DNA from 2 places in the Paenibacillus swuensis genome. Region 1 is predicted to be linked to the other one. Evidence: predicted binding sites of a transcription regulator. Region 1 holds the regulator's gene; the other holds the start of a gene.
The links. The regulator Rex, encoded in region 1, represses fermentation and respiration genes when NADH is low (regulators of the CRP and FNR family bind a similar motif). The targets are predictions, from matches to a motif close to TTGTGAAATATTTCACAA.
Positions count from the first base shown of each region.

Region 2: a site for Rex is predicted at 4,775-4,792, ahead of SY83_RS21425 (cytochrome ubiquinol oxidase subunit I). Genes of this name have one in related genera too.

Region 1 covers NZ_CP011388.1:4,107,892-4,114,437, forward strand. The annotation lists gene SY83_RS18340 (amidohydrolase) at 1-55, opposite strand, end outside; gene SY83_RS18345 (DUF47 domain-containing protein) at 237-860, shown strand; gene SY83_RS18350 (redox-sensing transcriptional repressor Rex) at 918-1,556, opposite strand; gene dinG (ATP-dependent DNA helicase DinG) at 1,586-4,441, opposite strand; gene SY83_RS18360 (tetratricopeptide repeat protein) at 4,507-5,178, opposite strand; gene panD (aspartate 1-decarboxylase) at 5,289-5,669, opposite strand; gene panC (pantoate--beta-alanine ligase) at 5,673-6,546, opposite strand, start outside.
Region 2 covers NZ_CP011388.1:4,751,359-4,757,904, reverse strand. The annotation lists gene SY83_RS21435 (COG1361 family protein) at 1-1,897, shown strand, start outside; gene cydS (cytochrome bd oxidase small subunit CydS family protein) at 1,958-2,080, opposite strand; gene SY83_RS21430 (cytochrome d ubiquinol oxidase subunit II) at 2,123-3,151, opposite strand; gene SY83_RS21425 (cytochrome ubiquinol oxidase subunit I) at 3,148-4,494, opposite strand; gene helD (RNA polymerase recycling motor HelD) at 5,038-6,546, shown strand, end outside.

The DNA.
Region 1 (6,546 bases):
GATTTTCTTCGTCCATTGTAATAAAGGAAGCATTGCGTATCCATCGTTTCTTCATATTCTCGCCTATCCTTTCCTTGACCAATATACATTTACAAATGTACATGGTTCACCATTCAATTGCAAGGCGAACAAATGCGTTGATGTTTAAGGGCGTCTATGTTAATTTATTCCTTAGCATCATTTCACATTTACATACCATTCACAACCTACTATTTACTACGAAATGAGGGTTGAATATGTTTCCGTTTAATAAGAAATCCGACGTTAACTACTTAAATTATCTGATTATGAACTCGGAAAACGCGCTGAAATGCGCTCAACTGTTTCGCAATGCCATGATGGGAACGAAACCTCCGGCGGAACACCAAGAAGAGATTAAAGAGCTTGAATCCAAGGGGGACTCCCTGACTCACGAAATTTACAAGGGATTAAATGCCGCCCATCCTGATTTTTTGAAACGCGAAGATATTTTGGAACTCGCTACACGGATTGATGATGTGCTTGACGGCATTGAAGCGTCCATTGCCCGGTTTGATTATCTGGGTATTGATTTTACCGATAATTATATGAAGGATTTTTCTGAGGTGCTGGTTCAATCCTGTGAGCACATCCTCACCGCGATGAAGCTGCTGTCCGAAAGAAAATTTGTGCAAATGCGGGAGCATATCGTCATTATTAACAGTATGGAGAATGACGCCGACCGGATCATGCGCGAAGGGATTCGCCAAATTTTCAGCAATCCCACCGATCCTTACACGGACTTCAAGCTTAAGGAAATATACGAGCGACTTGAAGAAACAACAGATGATTGTGAGAATGTTGCCGACATCCTGGAAAGCATTGTGCTTCGTTACGCATAAACTTCATGAGAAAAGGCTGTCCTTTCGTAACCTTCACGGTTGCGGCAGGACAGCCTTTTATACTTGTTCTTCGGCGTCATCTATATAATAAGCCAGGCTCAATAAATCCGTTGTGAAATCGGCATGATGAATACGGATACCTTGCGGCACTTTAATAATAACGGGCGCAAAATTCAATATAGCTTCAATGCCCGCATCGACAAAACGGTCGGCTACAACCTGAGCTTCCGAAGCCGGAACGGTTATAATTCCGATGCGGATAGACCGTTGGTTTACCGTTGCATTCAGCTCTTCCATCGATTGAACAGAAAGGTTATTAATGACCTCTCCTACCTTCCCCGAATGCGCATCAAAAATCGCTACGATTTTCATATTATCTTTCAGATATGCGTTATAGTTGCTTAATGCGCGTCCTAAATTACCAGCACCGACCAGAGCTACATTAATGACTCTGTCGATCTTTAAAATAGACCTGATTTTCTCGATCAGATATGAGACATCATAACCGATTCCCTTGCGGCCGAATTCTCCGAAATGAGCTAAATCCTTTCGAATTTGCGCCGGGTTGAGGTCAAGCTTAAGGCCCAAATCCTGGGACGATACCGTAAGCACGTTGTTAGCCTTCAATTCACTTAAAAACCTCAGATAGACCGGCAACCTTCGTACTACGGCTTCAGAAATTTTCGGCGTTTTCAAAGACTTGCTCCCCCTGTCTTGTCTAAAGTCTACTCTCCCGTTTCCTGCCAATCCCTTATGCGGGGCACGAGTTGCTCTAAACGCATATGTTCGATGCGCGGACCCGGCAACGAATAAAGAAAGTGTTTTCCGTAATACGTATCTAAAACACGGGTGTCATATATGATTACGATGCCTTTATCCTGGCCGGTACGCACTAACCGGCCGAAACCTTGTTTAAACCTTATGACGGCTTGGGGCACCGACAGCTTCATAAATGGATTCTTATTCTGACGTTGAAGCATCTCCGACTTCGCTTCCACAAGAGGATGATTAGGCGGTTGAAAAGGCAGACGCACGATGACCAAGCAAGTCAACGCGCTGCCTGGAATGTCTACCCCTTCCCAGAACGAGCTGGTTCCTAATAATACAGCTCCTGAACTGTCCTGGAACATCCGGGTCAACTTTGAACGGTTACCGCTGTCGATCCCTTGTCCAAGCACTTGTATACCTTGACTGCCAAGCTGTTCTTTCAATTTTCCGTGCACCAGCTTGAGCATGCGGTAGGATGTAAACAGCACTAACATACGCCCTCGGGTTTGCAGAGCTACATCCCTTAACGAATCAGCCAACATATCTGTAAATTTTGTTTCACCGCCCGGCCCTCGAACACCCGGAAAATCCCGCGGGATGCATACTAGCGCTTGCTTACGATAATTGAACGGAGAAGCCAGTAGCTTCGTGCGAACTCTACCGCTTTCGGTCATCGTATCCAAACCGAGTTGTTCGGCCGCATATTGAAACGATTTATCTACAGATAACGTAGCTGAAGTAAGAATAACGCTATGCTTCGGTTCAAAAAAATGTTCTCTCAGCTTACCGCTGACATCCGCGGGTACGGCCATAAGCGAAAGTGACTTTCCTTTGTAGTAGCTATTAGCCTCAAGCCAATACACATAGCCCGGATCGGACAACTTCATAAACATGCGAATATCATCCCGAAGACCCAATAAGTCACGTACTGTCGAATTCATATCTACGCCTAATTGGGAAATATCACTGTCCTCGTGCTCTTTCACTTCCGAGATGATCTTGTCCAGTTTCTTCAGCGCATCGCTTAATTCAATATACAAGTTATTCTCTATCCCCGCAAGCGTATCCCACTCTGCTGGAAGTACATCCGTCTTTAATCGATACACCATTTGTCCGGTTTCGCCTTGTCCGGGATCTTGCGACGCTGTGGCGGTAGTTAGTTCGTAAAGAAGCTCCGTAAGCTTGTCCCAATGCTCTTTAGCCGATATGATCTTAGGGATAACGTCATCTATTATAGACATCCATTCAGAACTCTTGTCGTCGTCTAACTGCTCAAGCTCATTCCGCAGATGTGGAATTTGTCCGCTTCGGCTATCCTTCAGAAGTATCAGCATAGGGTTAACCAAAGAGAAATAATTCACATTCATCCCCATATGTTTGCCTGCGACTTCTTCGAAATGATGAGCTTCGTCGACGACCAAGTGATCATAAGAAGGAAGAATACGATGATCCGCTTTAACATCGGTAAACAACAATGAATGATTAGTAATAACTACATCGGCGATATTGGCTTCATGGCGCGCACGATGATAGAAGCAACGACGGAACCAAGGGCAGGAACGGTTAAGACACGAATCTGCATCACTGGAAACGGAATGCCAGAAATCCGATCCCTTATTGCCGAAATGAATCTCTTCTTCATCACCGTGCATGGTTTCACTAAGCCAAACAATCATTTGTGCGGCAGTGATAACATCCTCTTTGGGACTCTCAAAGTCGGAACCGTTTATTTTGTGCTCGAATTTACGTAAACAAAGATAATGGCTACGGCCTTTAAGAACGGAAGCCCGGAAATCCACAGGGAATATATGTTCAAGCAAAGGCAAATCTCTTTCCCTCAGTTGCTCTTGTAAATTAATGGTATGCGTGCTTACAATAATCTTCTTCTCACGGCGTATTGCATAATACAACGATGGAATTAAATAACCCAAGGATTTGCCTGTTCCTGTGCCTGCTTCAATTAACAGATGCTTGTCGTCTTCCAATGAATCATAAACCTCATGAATCATCTGTTCCTGAGCGGACCTGTCTTCGTATTGCTTTAACCCGCCTTGCAAGCGTGCTTTGAGATCCTTATAAAACTCCTCAAAGGCGATGCCTTTCAACGCAGGATCAGGGTCGTCTTCCCGCGCGGAGGTTTCTTCGGGCCATTCCCCGACATTCAGTTCGAATTGTCTGTGATAATTACCGGATTGCTCATCTGAGGAAATATGGAGTTCTTTCCTGAATCGGTTTTCCTGCATAAACCAGGATAAATCTGAGGAATCATCCTCAAACAGAGCTGAGATTCGTTGGGTTGTGAGCAATGAAAGATCTTCTAATTTCTCTAAACACCTTATCCAGATTAATGCCGTAACTTCCGCATCGCTGTCCGCTTGATGGGGTCGGTCATGATGAATGTTCATTTCCTTGCACACCATGGAAAGTTGCAGACTCGGCATAGACGGAAAAAGGATACGCAGTAAATCCAGCGTATCCAGCACTCTTCCTGAGAAAGGCAAATAACCGCATTGTTCCAGTGACCGTTGCAGGAACGAAACGTCAAATGCAGCATGGTGCGCTACTAACACCGCATCATCCAGCAACGGAATCATATGAAGCAATACTTCGTCCAGAGGTGGTGCATCCTTGACCATGTCTTCCGTAATTCCGGTTAGTTGCGTAATGAACGGAGGAATCTCCACCGTAGGGTTTATATACGAAGAAAACCGTTTGGTAATCTTTCCGTCTTCTACAATAACAAGACCCGCTTGAATGACTTCATCCGTCATACCGCTGCCTGTCGTTTCAAAATCCAATACAGCATATTTCATGCTTAACTCCAATCCCCGTATGACACTGCACGGAACTTAACTTGAAGCTCCGTCCTGACCTTTACCTAATGATTCAATCCAGCACTGAGATTCATTGTGTCGGACTTATGCTGCACCATTTCAAGGTTAGACAACGGCTCCACTATAGAAGGATCCAATTGATAAGCCATTTTGAAATATTCGCAAGCTTTTTCGGTATTTTGGTTTCTGGCCTGGATGCAGCCCAAGGCGTTATATGAGATGGCTTTCATCATTTTGTTGTCTGTCATCGGGATAATCATCTGAAAGTGTGGGTAAGCTTCATTCATATCCCCTGTTTTCAGATAGGCAAGAGCTAAATACAGTCGGGCCAGTAAATAATCAGGCTGAGCGGCCACGATCGCCTTGAAGTAACCAATGGCTTCTTTAAACATGTATAATTTGAAGTAGCCTTGTCCTTTAATAAATTCCGAGGATTTCAACTCAGGCGAAAGCTGACCTCCTTGTTGTTCAAGCAATTGAGATAATGAGAATGGATGATGGCTGGAAACGTTATCAGATGAGTTTTGTTCCGAAGGCAAAGTCCTGATTTTTTCTTCAAAAAGCAACCATTCCTCAATCATTGAATCGCTCATCGCTTTCAGAACCTGAATCTTCTCGTTCAATTCCTCTTTCCGCGTTCCTGTTGCATTAGGAAAATCACGGATGATCTCATCCAAAACTTCATTCATTGAAGCGAATATCGGTTTGAACATCATGTCCCACCCCTCTTCCCCATGTCGTGCTTCATGTACCTCATTGTTTGTTTCCCGGGGTGTTTTCATACTGAGTTACTGAGTGGCATTGTTTACATGAGCCCTTTGGAGCTTTAAACCGTAACGCCGTGTTTCTCCGCCATCAGATCCAAGATCCGGTTATCTCCGTCCATTAATGCAACTTTAGGCTCATAACGTATGGCCTCGTCATGACTCATCATCGCGTAGGAAATAATAATCACGATATCTCCAGGTTGCACCTGTCTGGCCGCAGCCCCGTTAAGGCATATCGTGCCGCTGCCGCGCTCGCCGGGTATAACATAGGTTTCGAAACGCGCTCCGTTGTTGTTGTTAACGATCTGAACTTTTTCATTTGCCAAAATATCCGTTGCATCCATGATGTTTTCATCTATTGTGATGGAACCGACATAATTCAAGTTCGCTTCGGTAACGGTAGCCCGGTGTATTTTGGATTTCATCATATGTCTGAACATGATTTAAACCTCCCCTAATGGTTGTCGTACAATGGCATTGTCAATTAGCCGGGTTGCCCCGTATTTGACCGCTAATGCGACAATATAATCGAAATCTGCATCATGAACGGTGAAGTCCTGTGCGATGGGGAGGAGTCCGGGATAAGTTAATATTTCAATATAATCCACGTTGCCTAAAGGAGATTTCTGAATCTCATCCTTCATTTTATGGCGTAACTCCCCAAAGGTCAATTCTTCATTCACGCGCCACACCCGAAGGCGGGATAACGCTTTGGAAAGCGACAGCGCTTCACCACGCTCCTCCGGGCTTAAATAAACGTTACGGGAACTCATAGCCAGTCCGTCCCCTTCTCTCAGAATCGGGCAAGGCACAATCGCCACGGGCAAATTCAGATCCGCCACCATCTGTTCGATAACAGCTACCTGTTGCGCGTCTTTCTCGCCAAAATAAGCCCTGTGTGGATTAACAATGTTAAACAATTTGGAAACCACGGTAGCTACTCCGGCAAAATGGCCCGGGCGGGATGCGCCGCATAGTACATCGGTAATGCCCGAAACCTCAACTTGCGTGCGCATCGGCCGTGGATACATTTCCTCAACAGATGGCATAAATACGAAATCTGTTCCCGCTTGTTCAGCTAAAGCCAAATCCCGCTCTCGATCTCTCGGATATTTGTCCAGGTCTTCCGTTGGTCCGAATTGCAGCGGATTGACAAAGATGCTCAACACCACGACATCGCACTCTTGCCGGGCTTTTCGCAGCAGGGAAGCATGCCCCTCATGCAAATACCCCATGGTCGGTACAAAACCGACGGTACCTTCGGGATTTCGCTTACGAAACGTGGAAATCGTATCTCTTATTTGCTTGATCGTGTAG
Region 2 (6,546 bases), 640 kb from region 1:
CGGTTCGTCAGCGAGTACGCTAACCCCCTTGTCAGGACCGAATAACTTCGTTAATAATTTCTTTAACTCCCAAATCAACGGAGATAATGGTTTATTGGATACAAGAGGAACCTTTGGTAATCTGAATTCCATTAACGGATCTCCGGGTACTACGTTACCCGGTGTGAGACAGGGATACACGATTACGAATGTAAGTGTGTCCAATCTGCTTCCGGTAAATGTGACTTCGGCATTGGTCCGAGCGGTAACCAGAGGAGACTCTTATGTCATCAATGCCCTTGGGCTGCAGATTGATGCTGTTGCTCCGGAGATTACAGCTGTTAAGAGTGTGGATTTACCGCAAGTGTTTTTTAATGAAACTGTCGTTTTTACAGTGCAAATTCAGAATGTCGGGGCACTGGACACCATAGAAACAATATTCATTGATGAACTACCGCAGGGTACCCAATTCGTGGCAGGTTCCCTGCAGGTTAACGGAGTTACGCAACCGAATGCCGATCCGCTCGCAGGGGTAGTCATACCTCTGACGATCAGCAGTCCGGTTACCGTCACTTTTGCAGCGCGAATCGTACCGACAAGCAGTTTAAATTTAAGTACCAGAGAAATTGTTAATCAAGCAGATATTCAATATTCCTATATCCCTTTCGTAGGCAGTCCGCCAATTACAGGAACTTCGTCCTCTAACCCCGTCATTGTGAGTGTGTTTGAGGGTCAACTCACTTTGCAAAAAACGGTAGACAAGGTTGAGACGTTATTGAATGACATTTTAACGTTCACATTAAGAATTACGAACACAGGAAACGCCACAGCCACTCAAATCGTCTTAACCGATGTCTTGAGTTCGAATTTGCAGTTGATACCGGGCTCAACACAAACCCTTGGCGCTTCGATTACGCCATTGCCGAATATAATCAACTCCATTCAGCTGGGGAATTTACAACCTACCCAATCTACCAGCGTTTCGTTTCAGGCAAGGGTGATTAGCGTACCTGATAACCGTCAGATTCCTAACCAGTTTAGCGCCGTGTTTAATCCGATTACCCCTAACGGAAGAGTAGGCGGGCAATTGCCGGCGCAATCCAATATTGTGATTGTGACCGTGTTTCTTTCCAGTCTTACTGTACGAAAGTTTGCAGGAGCGAATGAAATCACAACAGGAAATACGCTACTGTACACCATAGTTGTTACGAATTCAGGGGAAATTCCAGCGATTGGTGCTGTACTAATCGATTCCACGGTGAATGGATTTATTGAAGGCAGTGTTACGGTAAACGGTGTGGATGACCCTCAAGAGAGTCCGTTAACGGGTATATCGTTACCTGCAATTCCTGTCGGAGGTACCGTTGCTGTTACGTATCAGGTTCTGCCTGATGCGGAGACGTTACCGGCGACGATCCGCGATGTGGTGACGGTGAATGGCGTATTTCAAACGCCGGGCGGTACCCGAGCTCCTTTAGCGGTCCAAAGTAATGAAGCTGTTTTTACGCTTAGGGGTAATCCTGCAGTTATTCAAATTATTGTTAATCCCCCCGCGGTTGTAGTTAATGAAATTGTCACGATTAATGTGACGATCTCTTCTCAGATCCTTATTAATATTTTCAACCTGATTGTGAATGTGCCGCTTCCGCCCATACTGCAATTTATTCAAGGCACCCTGATCATTAACGGACAGGTCGCTACGATCCAACAAATTATTGCCGGCATACGTCTGGGTCAACTAGATCCTAATCAATCGATTTCGCTGCGTTTCCAAGTCCGAGTGCTGGATGTTCCGGCTAATAATTCGCTCCCGCTGGTTGCGAACGGGCGTTTCAACACGGTCGCGGGACTATTACGGAGAGAACATGACATCATTTCAAACCGAGAGCTGCTGACTGTGGAAGATGATGAAGAATAGCCTGAAACAACAGAGAAGGACACTGCCCATAGGCAAGTGTCCTTCTGTGTTTAAGTTGCGTTATTCCTGTCCTTTCGGCAACCGATTTTCCGAGGTTTCGGGGCGCGCGCCCCACCAAAAAATCAGCATAATAGCCAACACAACCAGAAGCGGCGGCGCGTAGAAGATGAGAAAGTCCTGCATGCGGTTTCCTCCTTATTTTGCACGTGTGAGTATGAAATGTTGTTACTTGGCAGGCTTGGTCTGTCCTTGCACATATTTGGCATCAAACAGGAACAATCGCATGAGTAATGCCAGGGATGGAATGAGCACCAATAATCCGAGAATGAATACGACAATAAGCGCGACGGCCATCGTATCGTTCGTGAAGTTATCATAAATCGTTAAGTAAGGGTACAGAATATGCGGCATATGCGCGGCCCCGTAACCGAAGAAAGCGAATGCGAATTGAAGCATCACGAACACGAACGCCAGCCCGTAAGCTTTGCGTGTCCATACGAGATAAACGGCAACCGCGAAACAGATAAAGGATAGCGCAAACATCCAAAACAGATCCACCATACGTTCAAAATGCACCGGGTTATGCCGCGAAATCGCAAAGAACACCAGCATGGAGGAGAGAATTGTCGGCATGCTCCAACCGAGCGCGTATCGGCGCAGGAGTTGTAAAGCCGCACCGTCATTCGCCCGGCTGGCATAATACGTCAGGAACACAGCTGAGATATACAACACACTGACAATCGCAAGCAGAACGACGGACCAGGAGTAGGAGCTGGTGAACAATTTTTCGTACAAAAAGATGACTTTATTGCCTCGTTCCTCAATAAATCCGCCTTCCGACAAGGTCAGCACGGTGGATAAGGAAGCAGGAATCAATAAACCGGTCGCGCCATAAAGGAACAGATAGAACCGGTTGTCTTTCTTCGAACCGTAGTTCGCGAAAGCGTAGTAAGAGCCCCGAATGGCCAACAGAATGATAGCGACACTGCCCGGAATCAGCAAAGCCGTTCCGTAATAATAGGCCGTGTCCGGAAAGAAGCCGACAATACCCACCATGAAGAAGATGAGAAAGACATTGGTTACTTCCCATACCGGAGACAAATAACGCTGGATGATATGGTGGATGACGTTCTTCTTGCCGGTCAACTCGCTATAGTAACTGAAGAAACCGGCGCCGAAGTCCACAGAGGCCACAATCAGGTAGCCGTACAAAAAGGTCCATAAGACCGTGATACCTAAAAGTTCATAGCTCATCGTTTATCCGCCCCCGAATCCTCAAGCGCGAGCAGTTCGGCTTCAGCGGGATTGTTACGGAACAGGGTCCGCAGCACACGGCTCACCGCGATGCCCAGCACGAGATATAAAAGCAAGAACAGGTAAAGCATGATGTCGACATGTTCGGAAGTGGTGGCTCCCTCGTTGGTTCGCATGAATCCGCGAAGGATCCACGGCTGACGGCCGACTTCGGAGAATACCCAGCCGAATTCAATCGCGAAGACGGACAGCGGGGCTGCGATGACGATCGCCCACAGGAGCAGCCTGTGATGCGGATTGCCTTTGCGCCATTTCCGCAGGATGAAGTACAGCAGGGTCAGCAGCATCAGGAACATGCCGATGGCGACCATCGCGTCGAACAGGTAATGGATATATAAGGGCGGCAAATCCTCGGCTTTGTATTCATTCAGTCCTTTCACGACAGCATTGGGCGTCCCATGTGCCAGAATGGAGAGAGCGTAAGGGATTTGGAGCCCGAATTTCACTTCATTGTCCTCCGTGAGAATCCCGCCCAGAATTAAAGGCGCTTTCTCGATGGTTTCAAAATGCCACTCCGCGGCAGCCAGCTTCTCCGGTTGATATTCGGCCAGATATTTACCTGACAAGTCGCCGACTACGGCTGTGCCGATCGCGAAGATCAGGCCAGTGGTCATGGTGAGCTTCAGCGCCTTCTTATAGTAAACGTGCTTGCGTCCCTTGAGAATGGAATAGGCGGCAATCCCGGCCAGAATGAAAGCACAGGTCAAGTAGGCGGAGAACAGCACATGCGACACCTTCGTGGGCGTAGCCGGGTTAAGCATCGCCAGGATGGGTTGAATGTTGGTAATCTTGCCGTCCTCCAGCGTAAAGCCCGCGGGCGCGTTCATAAACGAGTTCATCATGGTGATAAACATGGCGGAGCCCGAAGAACCCAGAATGATGGGAATGCTCAACCAGAAATGATAGATCGGTTTCTTGAATCGATCCCAGGTATAGAGATAGATGCCCAAGAATATCGCCTCAACGAAGAAGGCGAACGTCTCCATGAACAGGGGCAAGGCGATCGCTTGCCCCGCGATGCGCATAAAGCTCGGCCACAGGAGGCTGAGCTGAATCCCGATGGAGGTGCCGGTGACGACACCGACAGCGACGGTAATGACGAAGCCGCGCGCCCAGCGGCGGGCGAGTAAGGTGTAGTGGGGATCGTTACGCTTGATCCCCATCCATTCGGCGAGCGCGATCATCAGCGGAACGCCGACGCCGATGGTGGCGAAGATGATGTGAAACCCGAGCGTAAGGCTCGTCAGGATGCGGCTGTAGACGGCCGGATCGTATTGCGGCATGTTGCGGTCAACTCCCTTTTTTGGTACGGAAATCATGATTTAGACGGGTTTAGAATATTCTGCGTAACACAGACAGGAGCATAATGACCGCCACTGCGATACATACAATGAATAAGGTTTTCTCCTGTTTGCGAATACGGCGGTTGCTGTCGTTCGAATCTTGGTCCATGAGCTCACCTGTTTCTATTCTATTAAACCGAAATCAGTCTATTACATATTACACCAGTGTGGACGGATTAAACGGTTCGAATTGGTTTATATTGCTATCATACAGGAAAGTATGTGAAATAGTTCACAACCGTTGTGAAAATTTGGTGAATTTAAAAAATGATCCCCCAAAATAAAATGGAGAATCATCGTTTGTACATATATTTAAAAATAAATTGAATAACAAAAAACGCTGTGATATAATCAGTAGCGTCATTGACAAATTAATTATTAGGTTCGTTGCAATTCTATCCTAATTTTATTGTACATCCGAAAGGTTGATTTGTCAATGCTCTTTTTTTATCCGAAAAATAAAAAGGAGTGTGTTCGGTATTGATGGAAGAAAAGGAATGGGTGCTAGAACAAGATCGGCTTGATCAGGTTCGAAACAAACTGCAGGCGAGTATGGATAAACTTGAGCCGGAGGTTGCTGGACTGCGAGATCAGGCTGCGGAAATCCGCAAGCGGTTCTGGGAAGATCTGACGATTAATACGGCTACCACGGATGATTTCGAAGATACCTTTTACTCTGTACAACAGCAATCCGCGATGTTGGCCGAACGGGAACGCGTCCAAAAGCAAATGATACAACGCTGGAAAAGCATGAACCGTCTGCTCCCGTCTCCTTATTTCGGGCGTATTGACTTTCTGGAGGAAGGTACAGAGCATAGTGAGCGAGTTTATATCGGTGTATCATCCTTCGTCGACGAAGACGAATTAAGCTTTCTGATCTACGACTGGCGCACACCGATTGCCAGTCTGTACTACGACTATTCACCCGGACCGGCTTCATATGATACACCGTCCGGACGAATCGACGGAAGGATGGAGCTTAAACGGCAGTTTCAAATTCATGACGGGCGCATTGTTAATATGTTTGACGCGAGCGAAACGATTGGAGACGAATTGTTGCAGCAAGTGCTTGGCCAAGGCGCGAACTCGCAAATGAAGAGTATCGTGTCCACCATCCAGAAGGAACAAAATGCCATTATCCGTAATGATCATAGCCGAATGCTTATCGTACAGGGAGCTGCAGGCAGCGGTAAAACTTCCGCAGCGTTGCAACGGGTTGCGTATTTGTTGTACAAAAACCGACAGTCGATCAGGGCGGATCAGATTATTCTCTTCTCGCCGAATCCGATGTTTGTAAGTTATATCTCTACCGTTCTGCCGGAGCTTGGCGAAGAAAATATGCAGCAGACGACGTTTCAGGAATATCTGGACTATTGGCTGGGGTCCACGTTGCGCCCTGAGGATATTTTTGATCAGACGGAGTATGTGCTGACCGAACAAGGAACGTCGGGATATGAGGCTCGTGTTCAGGGGATTGAGTATAAAGCTTCCGAGGAGTTCCTGCTTGCGCTGCAGAACTATGGCCTATGGTTGGGGCGGGAGGGTATGCGATTTAACAGCATTCAATTTCGAGATCGCGAGTTGATCAGCGTTAAGCGAATGCGCGACGAATTCTACAGTTATGAACGTACTCTGCCGTTGAATCATCGGATATCTCAGCTGCAGGAATGGCTGCTGGACGAATTGACCAAGCTGGAACGCGCGGAACGCGATGCGTCCTGGGTGCAGGAAGAACTCAACTATCTGGATACCGATGAATATGCGGAAGCTTTCGGGGAGCTTCATAAAGAGTCAGAGTTATTGGATCTTGCGGAGCTTTACGCCTCCGTTCGCGAGAAAATGAACAACAAGCGCAGGGGAGATGAAAGCGACTTTGACTTCGGCCTGAGAGAGGAAGACTTACTCCTCCGAAGGATTGTGAAAGAACATTTCAAACCGCTTAGGAAAAGTGTAAAGAAATTCTCGTTTGTAGATGTCAAAAGCATTTATGGC